One region of the Lysinibacillus sp. UBA6686 genome, then DNA from elsewhere that is predicted to be linked to it. Evidence: riboswitches for the same ligand, from Rfam matches in the RefSeq annotation. Region 1 holds a riboswitch; each other region holds the start of a gene.
What was found. Region 1 has a riboswitch for S-adenosylmethionine ahead of B2R82_RS15470 (methionine ABC transporter ATP-binding protein). Riboswitches for the same ligand answer to the same signal wherever they lie in the genome.
Positions count from the first base shown of each region.

Region 2: another riboswitch for S-adenosylmethionine. It lies ahead of B2R82_RS06805 (MetQ/NlpA family ABC transporter substrate-binding protein); the one in region 1 lies ahead of B2R82_RS15470 (methionine ABC transporter ATP-binding protein).
Region 3: another riboswitch for S-adenosylmethionine. It lies ahead of metA (homoserine O-acetyltransferase MetA); the one in region 1 lies ahead of B2R82_RS15470 (methionine ABC transporter ATP-binding protein).
Region 4: another riboswitch for S-adenosylmethionine. It lies ahead of B2R82_RS10050 (bifunctional homocysteine S-methyltransferase/methylenetetrahydrofolate reductase); the one in region 1 lies ahead of B2R82_RS15470 (methionine ABC transporter ATP-binding protein).

Region 1 is NZ_DKJS01000059.1:46,302-50,833, reverse strand. Features, by position in the region: gene B2R82_RS15495 (acyl-CoA dehydrogenase family protein) at 1-593, shown strand, start outside; gene B2R82_RS15490 (arsenate reductase family protein) at 880-1,236, shown strand; gene gcvH (glycine cleavage system protein GcvH) at 1,318-1,698, shown strand; gene B2R82_RS15480 (hypothetical protein) at 1,861-2,202, shown strand; gene B2R82_RS15475 (thioredoxin family protein) at 2,217-2,528, shown strand; SAM riboswitch class I at 2,585-2,688, shown strand; gene B2R82_RS15470 (methionine ABC transporter ATP-binding protein) at 2,772-3,800, shown strand; gene B2R82_RS15465 (methionine ABC transporter permease) at 3,790-4,458, shown strand; gene B2R82_RS15460 (MetQ/NlpA family ABC transporter substrate-binding protein) at 4,520-4,532, shown strand, end outside.
Region 2 is NZ_DKJS01000024.1:65,627-70,158, forward strand. Features, by position in the region: gene B2R82_RS06795 (methionine ABC transporter permease) at 1-207, opposite strand, end outside; gene B2R82_RS06800 (methionine ABC transporter ATP-binding protein) at 200-1,225, opposite strand; gene B2R82_RS06805 (MetQ/NlpA family ABC transporter substrate-binding protein) at 1,433-2,266, opposite strand; SAM riboswitch class I at 2,355-2,459, opposite strand; gene B2R82_RS06810 (PPC domain-containing DNA-binding protein) at 2,612-3,115, shown strand; gene B2R82_RS06815 (pyridoxal phosphate-dependent aminotransferase) at 3,164-4,330, opposite strand.
Region 3 is NZ_DKJS01000046.1:49,864-54,395, reverse strand. Features, by position in the region: gene B2R82_RS12355 (TSUP family transporter) at 106-876, opposite strand; gene B2R82_RS12350 (TrmB family transcriptional regulator) at 1,001-1,783, shown strand; gene B2R82_RS12345 (nucleotide excision repair endonuclease) at 1,834-2,205, opposite strand; SAM riboswitch class I at 2,400-2,510, shown strand; gene metA (homoserine O-acetyltransferase MetA) at 2,636-3,571, shown strand; gene B2R82_RS12335 (bifunctional cytochrome P450/NADPH--P450 reductase) at 3,777-4,532, shown strand, end outside.
Region 4 is NZ_DKJS01000040.1:4,528-9,059, forward strand. Features, by position in the region: gene B2R82_RS10040 (globin-coupled sensor protein) at 1-217, shown strand, start outside; gene B2R82_RS10045 (protoporphyrinogen oxidase) at 518-1,906, shown strand; SAM riboswitch class I at 2,032-2,131, shown strand; gene B2R82_RS10050 (bifunctional homocysteine S-methyltransferase/methylenetetrahydrofolate reductase) at 2,217-4,064, shown strand; gene metH (methionine synthase) at 4,057-4,532, shown strand, end outside.

The DNA.
Region 1 (4,532 bases):
CTCGTATTAACCGAATCTTTGAAGGAACAAATGAAATTAACCGTATGATTGTACCAGGTACATTTATGAAGAAGGCATTAAAGGGTGAGCTACCACTATTACAAGTAGCCCAAAATTTACAGCAGGAGCTGCTTATGCTGATGCCTGAAGATATAGGCACAGAGCCACTAGCACAAGAAAAATACCTTGTGAAAAATGCAAAGAAAATTGCAGTTTTAGCAGCGGGATTAGCAGCACAACGCTTTGGTCCGAAGCTTGATCAGGAGCAAGAGGTATTGGTAAATATTGCGAATATCGCAAACCAATTATTCGCTATGGAATCAGCTGTCTTACGTACAGAAAAAGCGATTGCTCGTGATGGTGCTGAAAAAGCTCATCAAAAATTATTGTACACACAAATCTTCTGTCAAGAAGCATTTGCAGAAATTGAAAAAGAGGCAAAAGATACAATTCTTGCTTCAGCTGACGGAGATGCAGCGCGCATGACGTTATCTGCACTACGTAAGCTAACACGCAATAATCCTTACAACTTAATCGCGAAGAAACGTGAAGCCTCTGTTAAGTTGATTGACGCAGAAAAATATGTAGTGTAAATAAATCAAACAGCCCAGCTATCTGTAATAGGATAGCTGGGCTGTTTGTGGGTGAGAAGGATAGATTTGCAAAAGCAACTGATAGAAACAGTTAAGTGAAGGATAGAATTAAGAATGTGACGGATAGAATTAAGAAAGAAATGGATAGACTGTAGTAGAGGCCTGGGATTGGTGTGAGACTGAGAATTGTTTCATTTTGGTTTGTATGGTTATGATGGTATACTACAGAAAATAAGGAAGACACAGAAAATCAGTGTCCTCAAAAAGAAAGTAGAGGAGCCTTTCGATGACGATTCAATTTATCCAATATCCAAAATGTACAACTTGTAAGAAAGCTCAAAAATGGCTAAATGACAACGATATAACTTATGAAGAGGTACACATTGTAGAACAGCCACCTTCAAAGGACGAATTAACAAAGTTATGGCAAGCAAGTGGACTACCTCTTAAAAAGTTTTTTAATACGTCTGGCATGAAGTATCGTGAGCTTGGTTTGAAGGATAAACTTGCCGATATGACCGATGAGGAGCAGCTTGAGCTACTTGCTTCTGATGGTATGTTAATCAAACGTCCAATCGTTACTGATGGAAAAAAAGTAACGTTAGGGTTTAAAGAATCTGATTTTGAGCAAGCTTGGAAATAGCCGTAAATATCCTTGTTTTTATAGGAGAAGTATGGCACACTGAAAGTGAATATATTACATATTTATGGAGGGGTTTTTTGCATGAGCACACCTAAAGACTTACGATACTCTGAAGAACATGAATGGGTAAAAGTAGAAGATGGAAAAGTACGTATTGGTATTACACACTTCGCGCAATCTGAATTAGGAGATATCGTTTTTGTTGAGCTTCCACAAGTTGGCGATGAAATCAAAACAGACGATCCATTCGGTAGCGTAGAATCAGTAAAAACTGTTTCTGAATTATATGCGCCAATTTCAGGTACTGTAGTTGAAGTAAATGCAGATTTAGAAGATAGCCCAGAATTCGTTAATGAATCACCATATGAAAAAGCTTGGATGATCGTTGTTGAGCCTGCTGATGCATCAGAAGTAGAAAAGCTTATGACAGCAGAGCAATACGAAGAAATGGTCGCTGAATAAGACAAGCCCTAATAGAAAAACGTCGGCATTCACCGACGTTTTTTATTATCTTCATGGTTGGGGAGATAGTCGCTTCCAATGGGTGTCTAACATTACCATCGTTGACACTTAATTGATATAATGACTATAAGGAAAAGGGATATGTCTAATGGGGGTGGCGTGATGTTCGAGGGAAAATGCTTAATTGTTGAAGGCCGTTCGGATAAGCTTCAAATTGAACCTATTTTAAGTGAAGATGTCACAATACTTTGTACGAATGGTACAATTGGTGTGCATCAATTAGAAGTGCTGCTTGATCCATATGAGGGCTGTGAGCTTTATACATTTTTTGATGCAGATCCATCAGGGGATAAGCTACGGGCATTAATGGACAGACATTATCCAGAGGCAGAGCATTTACGTACAATGCCAACGTATAAAGAAGTTGAGACAACTCCGAGAAAGGTATTAGCAATGATATTGTTGCGAGCACATTTCTCAATCCATAATCAATATATTTTGTAAGGTTGCGTGAAAAAATGGAAGAATGGTCAAAAGAGCAGTGGGTCGCGGCTGTCCAGTCGGGGAAAAGAGCTGCCTTTTATTTATATACACCTATGTGTGGTACATGTGCAGTTGCATCGAAAATGATGATGATCGTTGAGCAATTACTGCCAAAGCTTCAAATCGGCAAAGCAAATTTAAATTTTGTTGAAGAGATTGCCTTAGATTACGAAATCGAAAGTGTACCATGTTTACTCGTCTGTGATGGCGGAAAAGTGACAGAAAAAGTCTATGCTTTTCAATCCGTACCGTTTTTATACGAATTGTTAAAAAAATCAATTGACTGAAGTTTGCTAGCGTGGTAAAGTAACAAATATATTACTAAAACATTGAATATATCGAACTCTTATGAAGAGTGGCGGAGGGAAGTGCCCTATGAAGCCCGGCAACCATCACAACGTGAAAAGGTGCCAAATCACCCAAAGATTTATCTTTGAAAGATGAGAGAACGGTTGAGCGTATAAATACGTGACCCCTTCTACTTGTCTGTGAGTGAAGGGGTTTTCTATATGAGAAAAGGAGTATTCGCTATGATCCAGCTTCAAAATATTACGAAAAAATACAAAACCGCAAATGGCGAATTAATAGCAGTCAAAGACGTAAACCTTTCCATAAATAAAGGTGAAATATTTGGCATTATCGGCTATAGTGGTGCTGGTAAAAGTACAATGATTCGTTTATTGAACGGTTTAGAAAAGCCAACATCTGGTACGGTGATGGTTAACAATCAAGAGTTTTCATCTATTAAGGGGCAAAAGCTTAGAGATGCAAGACAAAAGGTAAGTATGATTTTCCAGCACTTTAATCTACTATGGTCTAGAACCGTTGAAGAAAATATCGCTTTTCCACTAGAAATCGCAGGTGTTTCAAAGGCTCAGCGTGATGCACGTGTGAAGGAATTGATTACTCTTGTTGGTTTAGATGGACGTGATCAGGCGTATCCATCACAGCTATCAGGCGGTCAAAAGCAGCGTGTCGGCATTGCTCGAGCACTTGCTAATAATCCAGAGGTTTTATTATGTGATGAGGCAACCTCAGCACTTGACCCAGAGACTACCGATGCAATCCTGGATTTACTTGTAGATATTAACGAACGTTTAGGATTAACTATTGTGTTAATCACACATGAAATGCACGTTATCCGTAAAATCTGCCATCGTGTAGCAGTAATGGAGGCAGGCGAAATAGTAGAACGTGGTGAGGTATTACAAGTATTCCAGGCACCTCAAGCTGCTATTACGAAAAAATTTGTATCACAAATTACAGATACGAAGGAAACGCAGGAGACGGTTGCACAAATAAAAGCAAATTATCCAACTGGACAACTTGTTAAGCTAATTTTTGTGGGAGAAAAAACAGAGCAGCCCGTTATTTCACACCTCGTCAAGCACTTTGATGTAGAAGTTAGTATTGTGCACGGTAATATCTCTCAAACAAAAAATGGTGCTTACGGTACGCTTATTGTGCAAATTGATGGAACCGAGTCAAATGTGGCTGATGCACTAGGTTACTTAAATACAGTTGAAGTACAAACGGAGGTGATTGCAAATGCTAACTAATCTCTTTCCGAATGTCGACTGGGAGCGAATGTGGGCAGCTACCTATGAAACACTGTATATGACAGCTATTTCAACCGTAGTAACATTCATCCTTGGCTTATTAATTGGAATCGTATTATTTTTAACAAGTCCCCATCAACTATGGGCTAATAAAATTGTTAATTTCTTAACAGGTTCACTCGTAAATATTTTCCGTTCGATTCCATTTATCGTGTTAATTATTTTATTAATTCCATTTACAAAATTTTTGCTTGGCACAATCCGTGGAGCCAATGCTGCGTTGCCAGCACTAATTATTGGTGCAGCACCATTCTATGCACGTATGGTATTGATTGCATTACGTGAAATTGATAGAGGGGTAATCGAGGCAGCGCGTTCAATGGGTGCTAAAACATCTACTATTATATGGAAAGTGTTAATTCCAGAATCATTACCTGCGCTTATTTCAGGTATTACTGTAACAGCTGTAGCGCTTGTTGGTTATACAGCAATGGCAGGAATTATTGGTGCCGGCGGGTTAGGAAACTTAGCCTTCTTGGATGGCTTCCAGCGTAATCGCTCAGATGTGACATTAATGGCAACTATTCTAATCTTAGTAGTCGTATTTATTATTCAATGGATAGGCGATATGATTACAGCTAAAACAGATAAACGTTAAAGGTTATTTCGGTTTTCTGCCGTTAACATACTTTGAACAAAATAAAAGGGAGTGTAATAAAATGAAGAAGCTAT
Region 2 (4,532 bases), on a different contig from region 1:
AATTATATTAATGAATAAATTGAAAAATTGATAAAGAAATTTATTTTCGAAAGATTGACCAGGACGTGTTAAAACAATTAGGAGCCCTAACGGAATCCCAATGACAACGGAAAAGAATAAAGAAATTCCGACCATTTGGAAGGTTTCGATAATTGATTTCCCAATAACATCGGACCAATCTGTAAAGAAGCTTTGAATACTATTCATTTTGTTCGCCTCCTAATTCTTCTACGGCTACTCCATTTTCGGTGAAATACGTTAATGCCTTTTGTACAATTTGTGCTTCACCATTTAAATGAACGACAATATTTCCGACAATGCCGTTTTTTAACTCAATAATATTGGCAGTTAAAATATTTGGCTGAACATCGTAAACTTTGCTGACCTCTGCCAATAATGGTTTTCCAGTGCTTTCGCCAAGAAATGTTAGACGAATAACACTCCCTGAAACATTGAGCTGCTGAATAAGGGAAGGGGATAGATTACGCTGTGAAATCGTGCTCAAGAACTTTCTCGTTGTTGGATGCTGTGGCTTCGCAAAAAGATCAATAGCTGAACCATACTCCACAACTTTCCCTGCCTCAAGAACAGATACGTCATCGCAGATTTTTTGTATGACATTCATTTCATGGGTAATGAGTAAAATAGTAATGCCTAGCTCACGATTAATTTTCAATAAAAGCTCAAGAATGGCTTCTGTTGTTTCTGGATCAAGTGCACTAGTCGCTTCATCACTTAGTAAGATTTCTGGTTCTTGTGCCAACGCACGTGCAATAGCAACACGTTGTTTTTGTCCACCTGAAAGCTGACTTGGAAAGCTTTCTAATTTTTCTGTTAAGCCAACAATTTCAGCATATTTCGCCACACGATTTTTCACTTCGGTATCGTTATAGCCAAGTAGCTTTAATGGGACAGCTATATTGTTATAAACGGTCGCGGTTTTTAAGAGATTAAAATGCTGGAAAATCATCCCTATTTTTTGACGGGTTTTACGAAGATCATTAAGGGAAAGGGAAGTAATATCCACATTGTTGATCCAAACTTTTCCTGTAGTTGGACGTTCCAATAGGTTAACACAGCGAATAAGTGTGCTTTTACCTGCGCCACTATAGCCAATAACCCCATGAATTTCACCTTTTTTAACATGAAGGTTAATCCCATCAACTGCTCTGACAATACCTTTCTTTGTTTTAAATTCTTTAGATATATTTTCTAATCGAATCATCTGGATGTCTCCTTTCTAAAAAGCAAGAATCTGCTCGCTTTCCCAAAGGAGTCTCGCAGATTCTTATTTTATCCCGCTTAATGGGCTGTGAAATTCCCACTTCAAGAACAAATAATGCTGAGAAGGAATCTAACAGCAATAAGCCCGATATTTTCACCGATTAATCAGTGGAGGATGGGGAAAAACCCTGTTTTATTTTTTAGCTACTTACCAGCTTGCAATTACAGAACCCTTAAATTCATCTTCAATAAATTTGCGTACTTCATCAGATTGATAAGCTTCAACAAATTTTTTAATCGTTGGATCATTCTCATTTTCAGCACGTACTACAATATAGTTTACATAAGGAGAGTCAGTAGATTCTAAAAGGATAGAATCTTTTTTAGGATTAATGCCAGCCTCCAGCGCAAAGTTTGTATTAATAGCTGCTACATCAACCTCACTAAGTTGTTTCGGAATTTGGGCAGCCTCTAACTCTATGAATTTTAAATTTTTCTTGTTTTCTTCGACGTCTCGGATAGACGCTGTTAGCCCAGCACCTTCTTTTAATTTAATATAGCCAGCCTCTTGCAGAACAAATAGTGCACGGGCACCGTTTGTCGGATCGTTTGGTAAACCAAATGTTGCTCCGTCTGGTATTTCATCAAAAGATTTATATTTTTCAGAGTAAACACCCATTGGATTCAGAATAGTTTTTCCAACTGGTACTAAGTCTGTATCGTGATCTTTATTAAAAGTATCTAAGAAAGGCTCGTGCTGATAGCTATTTGCATCAAGATCACCTTCAGCTAACGAGGTATTAGGTAAAACATAATCAGAGAAGGATTTAAGCTCTACTTCCAGGCCTTTTTCCTTTGCCACTTTTGCCGCAACCTCTGCAATTTGTTCATGTGGACCAGAAGTAACACCTACTACGATCTTATTTTCATCAATAGCCTTACCTTGGTCTTCTTTACTATCTTCTTTTGTACCGCAACCTACTAACGCTGCTGCTAATGTAAGACCTGCTAAGCCTAATAAAAATTTGTTTCGTTTCTTCATGAAAATGACCTCCAAAGTTTGTTTTATCGATTTTTAAAAATAAAAAAACTCTCTTATAAACTAAGAGAGGCTCATGAAAAAACGTCCTCTCTTATCTATCAAACGATGATCGTTTGCAGGATTTAGCACCTTCCTTTAAAAAGGAGGTTGCCGAGCTTCATAGGGCCAGTCCCTCAGCTACTCTTGATAAGAGATATATAGTATTTTTATAAATCCGATAGAACTAATATAAATTATAGGTTATTATTAGTCAATAAATATTTTGATTTTTTATTTTATTTAGCGGGTGTTTATTGTCCACTAAATCAGGATAAAGCCAATAAAGTAACAAAAAGAGGTGTAGAGATGTCTATAAGAGTAAATTATGGAGTTGGAGCATTTGGAAAAGTCATTAGTGCTCGTATTTTAATGGGGACTGATATGATTGAGGGAATAGAGGCTATCTGTCAAGAGAACGATATTGAGTCAGCTACCATCGTTAGCTGTATTGGTAGTTTGAAAAATAGTAGTTTTGTTTATTTAGTACCAGATGAGATCTCTAAAATCAATGTCCGTTTCAGTGAAGTGATAAAAAAAGAAGGACCACTTGAATTTATTCAAGGTGCTGGTGTTGTGTGTAAACGTGATGGAGAATATGAGACGCATCTTCATGGATCAATGAGTGATCAATGGGGTCAAGTATCGGGAGGACATTTGATGAAGGGCGGAAATATTGTGATTACGGCCGATATCGTTTTGGCTGAGGTACAGGACATTCAGCATTTACGCAAATTTGATGATGAAACAGGACATATTCAATTTTATCCCTTAGAAAAAGACTTACAGAGTCCAAGAAAGATTGAGAAATGAAAAAACTGTTCTATGGCATGGCTGTAGAACAGTTTTTATTGAATTTGTTTATATAAATAAATTTAATTGTTCGATTCGATTTATAGCTTCGCGTAAACGTTCTTCGCTTACAAGTAAGCCAACACGGACATAGCCCTCGCCATATTGCCCAAAGCCATTTCCCGCTGCTACAGCAATATCTGCTTTGTCGAGTAAGAGATCTGCAAATTGTTCACTAGTATAGCCTACTGGAACAGGGAGCCATGCAAAAAAGGAGCCCTTAGGTGCAGTTACGTGCCAGCCAATACGCTGAGCCTCCTCAATTAGGACATTGCGTCGACGTTCATAAGTAGCTCTGAGCTCATTTGCACATTCCTGTGATGCTGAGAGTGCAATCGCCGCTGCTTGTTGTACAGCAGGGAATTGACTACAAAATAGATGATCTTGTATTAAATTGATAGCAGCGATAATATCGGCATTCCCAACTGCAAAGCCAATGCGCCAGCCTGCCATATTGTATGTTTTGGATAGAGTGTACATTTCTATTCCAACATCTTTAGCACCATCTGCCTGTAGGAAGCTAACAGGTTTGTTTCCATCAAATCCAATTGCCCCATAGGCAAAATCATGTGAAACGATGATATTATGCTCTTTTGCAAAGCGAACGGTTTCCTCGAAAAATTCAATTGTTGCAGTACCACCAGTTGGGTTATTAGGATAATTCAAATATAGAAGTTTCGCCTTTTCTTTTATATTATCAGGTAAAGCTGCGTAATCAGGGAGGAAGCTATTTTCTGCAAAAAGTGGCAGTACTTCAAAATTTACATCTCCTAATACGACACCTGATAAGTAATCGGGATAGCCAGGATCGGGTAATAGCATTGTATCGCCAGGATTTAATATAGCTAAAGGTAGTTCAACAAGACCAATTTTTGTACCACCAAGAATAGCCACCTCTGTGTCAGGATTAATGTCTACATTGTATTCACGTTTGTAGAAATCTGCCGCAGCTTGGCGTAATTCAGCAATGCCACGAAATGGTGGATATTTATGATTAAGAGGATTTTCGGCTGCCTCCTGTAGAGCCTTAATAATATGAGGAGGAGTAGGTTGATCAGGATTTCCCTGCCCAAGATTAATTACATCGCGCCCCTCTGCCAAGGCTGTATTTACTTTTTGCACAAGTGCTGCAAAAAACTGAGTTGGGAGTTGCTGTAGTTTTTTTGAGAATTCCATGCACATCCACCTTTTTCAGAATATAATAATTATTATTAAAGAATATGATGCAAATACTATTACTTTTTTTACTAATTGTCTAGACCCTTTATTTATAAAAGGTTTGAAAGTCTCTGAAAACTACAGGCGACCAAATTATAAGCTAGGATGGTACGATACGAGATACGACACCAATTGAAGTTACTACTCTTACAACAAAGCG
Region 3 (4,532 bases), on a different contig from region 1:
CTTTAAAGAGCCTTGCTACGTAGAATGTAGTAAGGCTCTTAGCTTTTATTAATCAAAATTCATAACTTTATTATCATTATACATTCATGGCATTTTTCATGTTTATTAATGAGCAAAGTAATCATATGCATTTTTTGTTAATAATGTTATGGTCACAATGATGAATAAAACCCGTACAAAACCGCTACCTTTTTTAATGGCTACACGTGAACCCACCATTGCACCAGCAATTTGAGCGATACCCATTATGAATCCATAGGCAAAATGAACATGTCCTAAGTAGATGAACATTAAAAGACCCGCACAGTTACTTGCTAAATTTAAAAACTTTGCATTACCTGCTGCCTTTAAAAAGTCAAAGCCAACAAGTAAAAAACTAAAGATTAAGAATGATCCTGTACCTGGGCCGAGAAATCCATCATAGAAGCCAATACTAAATAGCAAAAACATAAATAAAACCAAGTGCAAAGGCGATAATGTTTTGACAGCGGATACAGAGCCCCAATCCTTTTTAAAAATTGTATAAACGGCTACTCCTGCAAGCATTATGAGCATGATTGGCTTGAGTAGAGAGGGATTGATTAAATGCACAGTCCATGCGCCAAACAATGACCCCACAAAGGCTAGTGGAAAGTATTTTAAAACAGAACGAATGTCTAGCTGTCCTGAACGATAAAAGGAAATTGTAGAGGTTAATGAACCCATGGTACCTGCTAGCTTATTGGTTGCAACCGCTGCTGCAGGATTTAAACCCGCAAACAACAGAGCAGGTAATGAGATTAAGCCTCCACCGCCAACCACTGAGTCTACAAAAGCAGCGAGAAACCCAAACGCGATCAATAAAATTACTACATTTACATCTACTTCAAAAAACATGTTGACACCTCATTACATAGTTACTACTGAAATAGTAACTAATTTTCGTTTCTCTGTAAAGATATTTTTTTCATTGGCTTCTATTCGTTAAATTATTCTATAATAAAGGAAATGGAGGGATTGGATGGATGAATTAATCGCCCAATTAAAAGAGCTAGGATTTACAGAATATGAAGCAAAGGCCTATACAGCACTTGTACAAAAGAGCCATATTAGTGCTTATCAGGTCAGCAAAAATTCTGGTATTCCTCGAGCAAGAATTTATGACATTCTGGATGTACTCGTTGAAAAAGGATTAGTGCTAAAAGAGGAAGCTGTTGATCAAACAACTTATTGTTCCATTCCTGTTGAGATGTTTCTGCAGCAAATACAGCAGCGTTGGCAATCGAATTTTACGTCTATTAGTGATCAATTAGAGAAATTAGAATCTAAGGAGCAGGAAGCGGAGCCTAAAGTGTTAATGCTAAAAGGCAGGCAGACCATTATTAATTATTGTCAGTCATTATTAAAAAAAGCTGAGAAAAAAGTACTTCTTTCTATGTGGGAAGAGATGTATGAAGCATTACGAGAGGATATTTATGAGGTGGCTGAACAGGTCGCTGTACATGGTATTACGCTATACGTGGATGAGCCTGTGTCATCCATTGATAGGCATCGAATGACCTATTATACAAAAAAATCTTCCACTCCCCATTGGTTTATCTTGTCTATCGATGGGCAAGAGATGATTTATGGACATTCTCCTTCAAATCTTGAAACCGCTTTTATTACAAATGATCCGGTTCACATCTATTTATTAGAAGATTATATTTGGCATGACGTCCTTATTAATCGTCTACTAAGACGAGATGATCATGAGCTTGAGGAATGGATTACGAAAGAACGAAAGGCATTTTTTGTAGAGTAAAAAATAAAGAATCTGCTTGCCTAATACTTAAGAGGCAAGCAGATTCTTTTTTAATAAAATACTTTATCAACATTATATTTAGAACGGAAAACATTAATGGCATATGTTTCGTAAATTTCACGTTCCATCGGATCTTCGATTTCATATACCTCAATTTTGAAAATTTCTTGACGATGATTTTTCATAGGCGATACATTGTCTTCAAAATGCTTTTTTATACGTTGACGAATTTTACGTGCTTTACCGACAAATAAAAGCTCATTTTTCTCATTGTAAAATAAGAAAATGCCACCTTTGTCTCGTGTGATTTTATGGAAGTCAATAAACCCGTGGTATGGTGTAATGGGTACATCTCCAGGTTTTATATCCTGCTCACGCTGGCGAATGACTATATCTGGTTTCGGAAATTCAATTTTAATCAAGCTAGTTCACGTTCCTCTCTGTTACTAAAGGTATATGTTAACATAATTACAGCATGTTTACCATAAAATTTCATATGTTGCTATGATAATTAGTGTTCATCAAAATTGAGCTGAACATGCATTGTAATGACGAAATATTCTATGTTTTATTGATATTCTTAATTGTTCATGTTACAATTCATTTTAATTAAATAATCTTATCAAGAGAAGCTGAGGGATTTGGCCCGATGACGCTTCAGCAACCTCTAACAAATGTTAGAAAGGTGCTAATTCCAGCAAAGGGTTTTTCCTTTGAGAGATAAGAGTGAACGTGGTAAAGTCCTTCTCATTCTATCTCGCATGGAATGAGGGGGATTTTTTAATTTCATAAAAGTGTCATTGTAATCATTACGATTAACACATTTATAAATAAAAGAGAGGGGAATGCAAGATGCCAATTAATATTCCAAAGAACTTACCAGCTGGAGAACATTTACGAGAGGAAAAAATCTTCGTGATGGAAGAGGATCGTGCGAAAACACAACAAATTCGTCCATTAAATATATTAATTTTAAACTTAATGCCTGAGAAAGAGAAGACAGAGCTGCAGTTACTGCGCTTACTCGGGAATACTCCACTGCAGGTCAATATTACATTTTTAAATACAGCAACACATGAATCAAAAAATGTTAGTAAATCACATTTACAGCTTTTTTACACAACTTTCCAACAAATTCGTCATCGCCGCTTTGACGGCATGATTATTACGGGAGCGCCTGTAGAGAAAATGGCTTTTGAAGAGGTGAATTACTGGCAGGAAATCTCACAAATTATGGATTGGTCTAAGAAAAACGTTACATCGATTCTACATATATGTTGGGGGGCACAGGCTGCTTTATATCATCATTATGGGATCGGGAAGGTTGAACTTCCAGCAAAATGCTCAGGGGTTTACTCGCATGTTATTACAGATTTAACAGTGGACTTAGTGCGTGGCTTTAGTGATTTATTTACAGCACCACATTCTCGTTATACATCTGTTTCAATCGATGAAGTACGCAATCACCCTGATTTACGTTTACTGTCCTATTCAGAGGAAGCTGGTGTATTTATTGTGCAGTCCAAGGATAATAAAAACATTATGATTACAGGTCATCTTGAATATGACGCGACAACCTTAGCAGATGAATACGGACGAGATGTTGCGAAAGGGTTAGACATTGCTGTCCCGGTGAACTATTTCCCGAATGACGACCCAGCAAATGAGCCCATTAATACATGGCGTGCCCACACCCATTTGTTATTCTCAAACTGGTTGAATTACTATGTTTATCAGGAAACACCATATGAATGGGATTTCGTTGATGAAATTGAATATCATATTTAATTAAATTTAAGGTTCAAAAGCCCAATGTCTCAACTGATTAGAGTGAGAGGTTGGGCTTTTGCTATTTCACTCTTTGTTCACAAATACTGCCATTTTTTCCTTTTACAATTTCTATAAAGTTGAATCTACATAATGCATGGTATATTATTTTATCAAATGATAGATTTAACTATCATTTTAAATTTACTGAAAGAAGGGATTCATGATGATTAGTGTAGAGGATGTTCCAAAACCAAAAACATTTGGTCCACTTGGCCATTTGCCTTTAATCGATAAAGAGCAGCCAACATTATCACTTTGTAAGCTTGCAGAAGAGTATGGGCCGATATATCGATTAGAAATTCCAGGTTATACTAGCTTAGTAATATCTGGTCATGAATTGGTAGCTGATGTTTGTGATGTTTCTCGTTTTGATAAACAGATATATAGTGAGTTGGAAAATGTTCGTGCTTTTGGCGGTGATGGTCTATTTACAAGCAGAACAACTGAACCGAATTGGCAAAAGGCTCATAACATCCTACTTCCCACGTTTAGTAAACATGCTATGAAAGATTATCATTCGATGATGATAGATATTAGCACACAGCTGATACAAAAATGGGAACGCTTAAATCCGATGGAAGAAATTGATGTCCCTGAGGATATGACACGATTGACGCTAGATACAATTGGACTTTGTGGCTTCAATTATCGCTTTAATAGCTTTTATAGAGAAACACATAGCCCTTTTATTATGAGCATGGTCCGTGCTTTAAATGAAGCTATGTTAAAAAGTTCTCGATTAAAGATACAAAATCTGATGATGGTTGGCACAAGGCGCCAATTTAACGAAGACATTGAAACAATGTTTACATTAGTAGATAAAATTATTGAGGAGCGAAAGGCAAGAGGTACACAAGAGCAGATAGATTTACTAGGCCGCATGTTAAATATAAAAGATCCAGACACAGGAGAAACACTG
Region 4 (4,532 bases), on a different contig from region 1:
TCAAGAAGAGGTCATATCTGGCAAGGAAAATATGGTTCAAACAGAAGGGCAATTTACGAAAATATTAGAATCGATGACAGAAGCAAAAGAGCAAAATGATAGTATGGAAAAAGAAGTATTAGCGATAGCGGAGGTTCTTAATGAGCTAGGGATTGCCTTTGAAGAAGTAACGAATTCAGCTGAGAAATTAGCAAATGTTGCCCAACACTTAAATTAATTCATGGTAAGGATAATTTTTATTGTGGCAACTGAAATCTACAGCCTATAAACACTATAACAACCATTAATACATGGTGTTAAATGGTTCTTTAGTAAATATTAGCTAGTGAATTGCCGAGATTTTAAGTTCAATGGTATTTTTTGTTTCATCATGAAAAGATACATATTTAGTCATAGTAATGGAGCTATCCTCGCACTGGATAGCTCCATTTTTGCTAAATTTGTAAAGGGTTTAGCGTAATTTTCAATAAAAAGGGTTTATACTAAAGGAAGACAACAAAAATTAGGGGCGGTTAATATGGAAACAGTGGTTGTATTAGGTGGAGGAATTACGGGTTTATGTACGATGCATTATTTACAGCGTCAAGTGAAGGAAAAAAAAATAGATGTAAGGCTGGTGCTTGTTGAAAAAAATACATATCTAGGTGGTAAGTTGTACTCTGAATACGAACAGGGATTCATTATGGAGACAGGGGCAGATTCAATTGTAGCTCGTCATAAAGGTGTTATGGAGCTGGTTGAAGAGCTTAATTTTAAGCAAGATTTGGTATACAACGAAACGGGGATTTCTTATATATACACAAATAATGAGCTCCATGCCATTCCGGCAGATTCAACGTTCGGTATTCCGATGAGCCTTCACTCCCTAGAAGAAAGCACACTTGTATCCGAAGAAGGTAAAAAAGAAGCGTTAAAGGATTTGACAATGCCAAATGTAGGCTTTACAAAAGACAGCTCAATTGGAGAATTTTTAACGTACTATTTAGGGGAGGAGCTTGTTCAAAATCAAATAGCGCCAGTATTAGCAGGTGTGTATTCAGGAGATTTACATCAACTATCGATTGCCTCAACATTACCTTATTTAATTGATTATAAAAATGAGTACGGTAGTATTATTAAAGGTTTTGACGCAAATCGAGAACAATTTGTAAAAGCTGCTAATAAAAAATTTATTTCATTTAAAAATGGTTTATCGTCTTTAATTGATCGTCTTGAAGAAACGTTAACTGATGTAGAAATTTTAAAGGGAATTAGCACTACAAGTGTCAACAAGCAGGAAGATCACTACCAAGTTACTTTAGCAAATGATACGATCATTGAAGCAGATCATGTAGTTTTAGCATTACCTAATGAAACTGTACAGCACTTATTACAGGATGCAACATTGAACCGTTATTTTGACCAATTCAATACTGCCTCCGCTATTACAATTTATTTAGGATTCGATGTACCCGATAGTAGATTACCAGCTGATGGAACAGGCTTTATTGTGTCTCATAATTCAAATGTAATCTGTAATGCATCGACATGGACAAGCCGTAAGTGGAAGCATACTTCAGCAAATGAGCAATTACTTGTTCGACTCTTCTATAAAAGCATTAACCCTGCGTATGAGAAGTTACGTAGGATGACAGATGAAGAATTAGCAGTTGTTGCCTTAGAGGATGTAAGAAAAAGCTTGGGGATTAAAGAAAAACCAAGTGTCGTGAATGTAAGTAGATGGATTGATCAAATGCCGAAATATGATTTAGCACATCGTGAGGCATTACAGGGCTTATTACGAGAGCTCGAAACAAATTATCCAAATTTATCCATTGCAGGCTGCTCTTATTTTGGTGTAGGTATAGGAGCTTGTATTCAAAACGGTAAAAAAATAGGGGATAATATTGCTGGAAAATTATCTTAATTGCAGAATATAAGACAAAAAATTATATTTTTCGTTTGAAATATCCTTTGTTACGTGAAATAGTCTTGACTCAAACGTTTGTTAACGTTATGATTCTTTTAATTATTTAAAAAATTCATACTAAATTCTTATCAAGAGAAGCTGAGGGACTGGCCCAATGACGCTTCAGCAACCAACTTTTTGTCAGGTGCTAAATCCAGAAGACCCTATGGTCGAAGATGAGAAGGAACAAAATTACGAAACGTAAAAGCCTTCTTTGTGTTAAAGAAGGCTTTTTTATTATAGAAAAATAGGAAGAGGGGCTAGTTTTATGGGATTGCTTGAAAAGTTAAAAACGCATGTTCTGACAGCAGATGGTGCAATTGGTACGGTATTATACGGCTATGGCTTGGAATACTGTCATGAGGAAATGAATGTTCAAAGACCAGAATTAATTGAAAAGATTCATAGAGAGTATATCGCAGCTGGAGCCGACATTATTCAAACAAATACTTATGGAGCGAATGCCATAAAATTAGCACGTTACGGATTAGAATCGCGTGTTCAGCAGTTTAATGAAGCAGCTATGACGATTGCCAAGCGAGCAGCTGCAGATGGAGGTCAATTTGTTTTAGGGACTATTGGGGGGATTCGAGGCATTCGAAAAAGCGATGCAACGTTAGAAGAAATTTTAGCGACTGTTGAAGAGCAAGCAACAGTGTTACTGGCTGGGAATCCAGACGGCCTTTTACTTGAAACCTATTATGATTTTGAAGAATTAACGGCGACATTAAAAATGCTTCGAACAAAAACCAAGTTGCCAATCATTGCGCAAGTTTCAATGCATGAACCGGGAGTATTGCAAAATGGTAAGAGTTTAAATAACGCTCTACATGAACTTGAAGCGCTTGGAGCTGATATTGTAGGTGTTAACTGTCGTTTAGGTCCATTCCATACGATTCAAGCATTTGAAGGTGTAGAGCTTCCTGAGAAGGCATTTATGTCAGCATATCCAAATGCATCTCTTCTAGATTTAGAAGACGGGCGTGTTGTTTATGAGTCAGAGACAGACTATTTTGGTCGAGCAGCTGTAGCACTTCGAGATCAAGGCGTCCGTTTAATAGGTGGATGCTGTGGTACAACACCAAAGCATATTGCTGCAGCGAAAAAATACTTAGAGGAATTATCTCCAGTAGAAGAAAAATTAGCGAAGCCTGAGAAAGTAGAGATTGTACGTGAGGCAGAACCTTCAAGATTCGAGCCACTGCATATAAAAGTAAAACGTCAACGTTCGGTTATAGTAGAGTTAGATACACCAAGACATTTAGAAATCGATGGCTTTATTAAAGGTGCTAAAAAATTATATGAGGCAGGCGCAGATGTGGTGATGATGGCGGATAATTCCCTAGCATCGCCAAGAATAAGTAATGTGGCAATGGGCGCTTTATTGAAAGAAACACATGGGGTACGCCCGTTAACACATATTACATGCCGAGATCGTAATTTAATTGGGCTTCAATCCCATTTAATGGGTTTAAATGCACTAGGCATTCATGATATTTTAGCGGTTACTGGAGATCCAACAAAGGTTGGGGATTTCCCAGGGGCAACGAGTGTTTATGACGTATCATCAATGGAGCTTATCCAATTAATCAAACAGTTAAATGAAGGTGTATCTTTTTCAGGGAAGCCGCTACGTCAAAAGGCAAATTTCTCTGTAGCCGCAGCGTTTAATCCGAATGTCCGTGTATTAGACCGAGCTGTATCTCGATTAGAAAAGAAAATTGAACATGGGGCAGATTATTTTATTTCACAGCCTGTCTATACAAAGGAAAAAATTGTAGAAATTTATGAGGCGACAAAGCATTTAGAAGCACCAATTTATATAGGAATTATGCCAGTTACGAGCTATAAAAGTGCAGAGTTCTTACATCATGAAGTTCCCGGCATTAAATTATCTGAAGACGCATTAGCACGGATGAAGGCTTGTGGTGAGGATAAGGAGCACGCGACACTAGAAGGAATTGCAATCGCTAAGGAATTAGTAGAGGTAGCCGCAGAATATTTCAATGGTATTTACCTCATTACACCATTCCTACGCTATGATATGACACTAGAACTAATGGAATTTATAGAGCAATTGGATGAACAGAAAAAAGGGGTAAGTATAAATGGCTAAGCATTTGATTGAAGAGCAACTTGAGAAACGAATTTTAATTCTTGATGGCGCAATGGGAACAATGCTACAAAACGAAAACTTATCAGCTGAAGATTTCGGTGGCGAGGAATATGATGGCTGTAATGAAAATCTTGTACTAACTAGACCTGATGTGCTTGAAAAGGTTCATAGAAAATATTTGGAAGCAGGGGCAGATATTATTTGCACAAATACATTTGGAGGTACTCCTCTTGTATTAAATGAATATAATCTGGGAGCAAAAGCAGAGGAAATCAATAAACGTGCTGTAGAAATAGCACGTAAGGCAGTGGATGATTTTTCTACCTCTGATTGGCCACGTTTTGTAGCAGGAGCGATGGGACCTACTACAAAGACCTTATCAGTGACAGGTGGGATTACCTTTGATGAGCTAGAAGAAAACTTTTATGTACAGGCAAAGGCATTGATTGAAGCTGGAGCGGATGTATT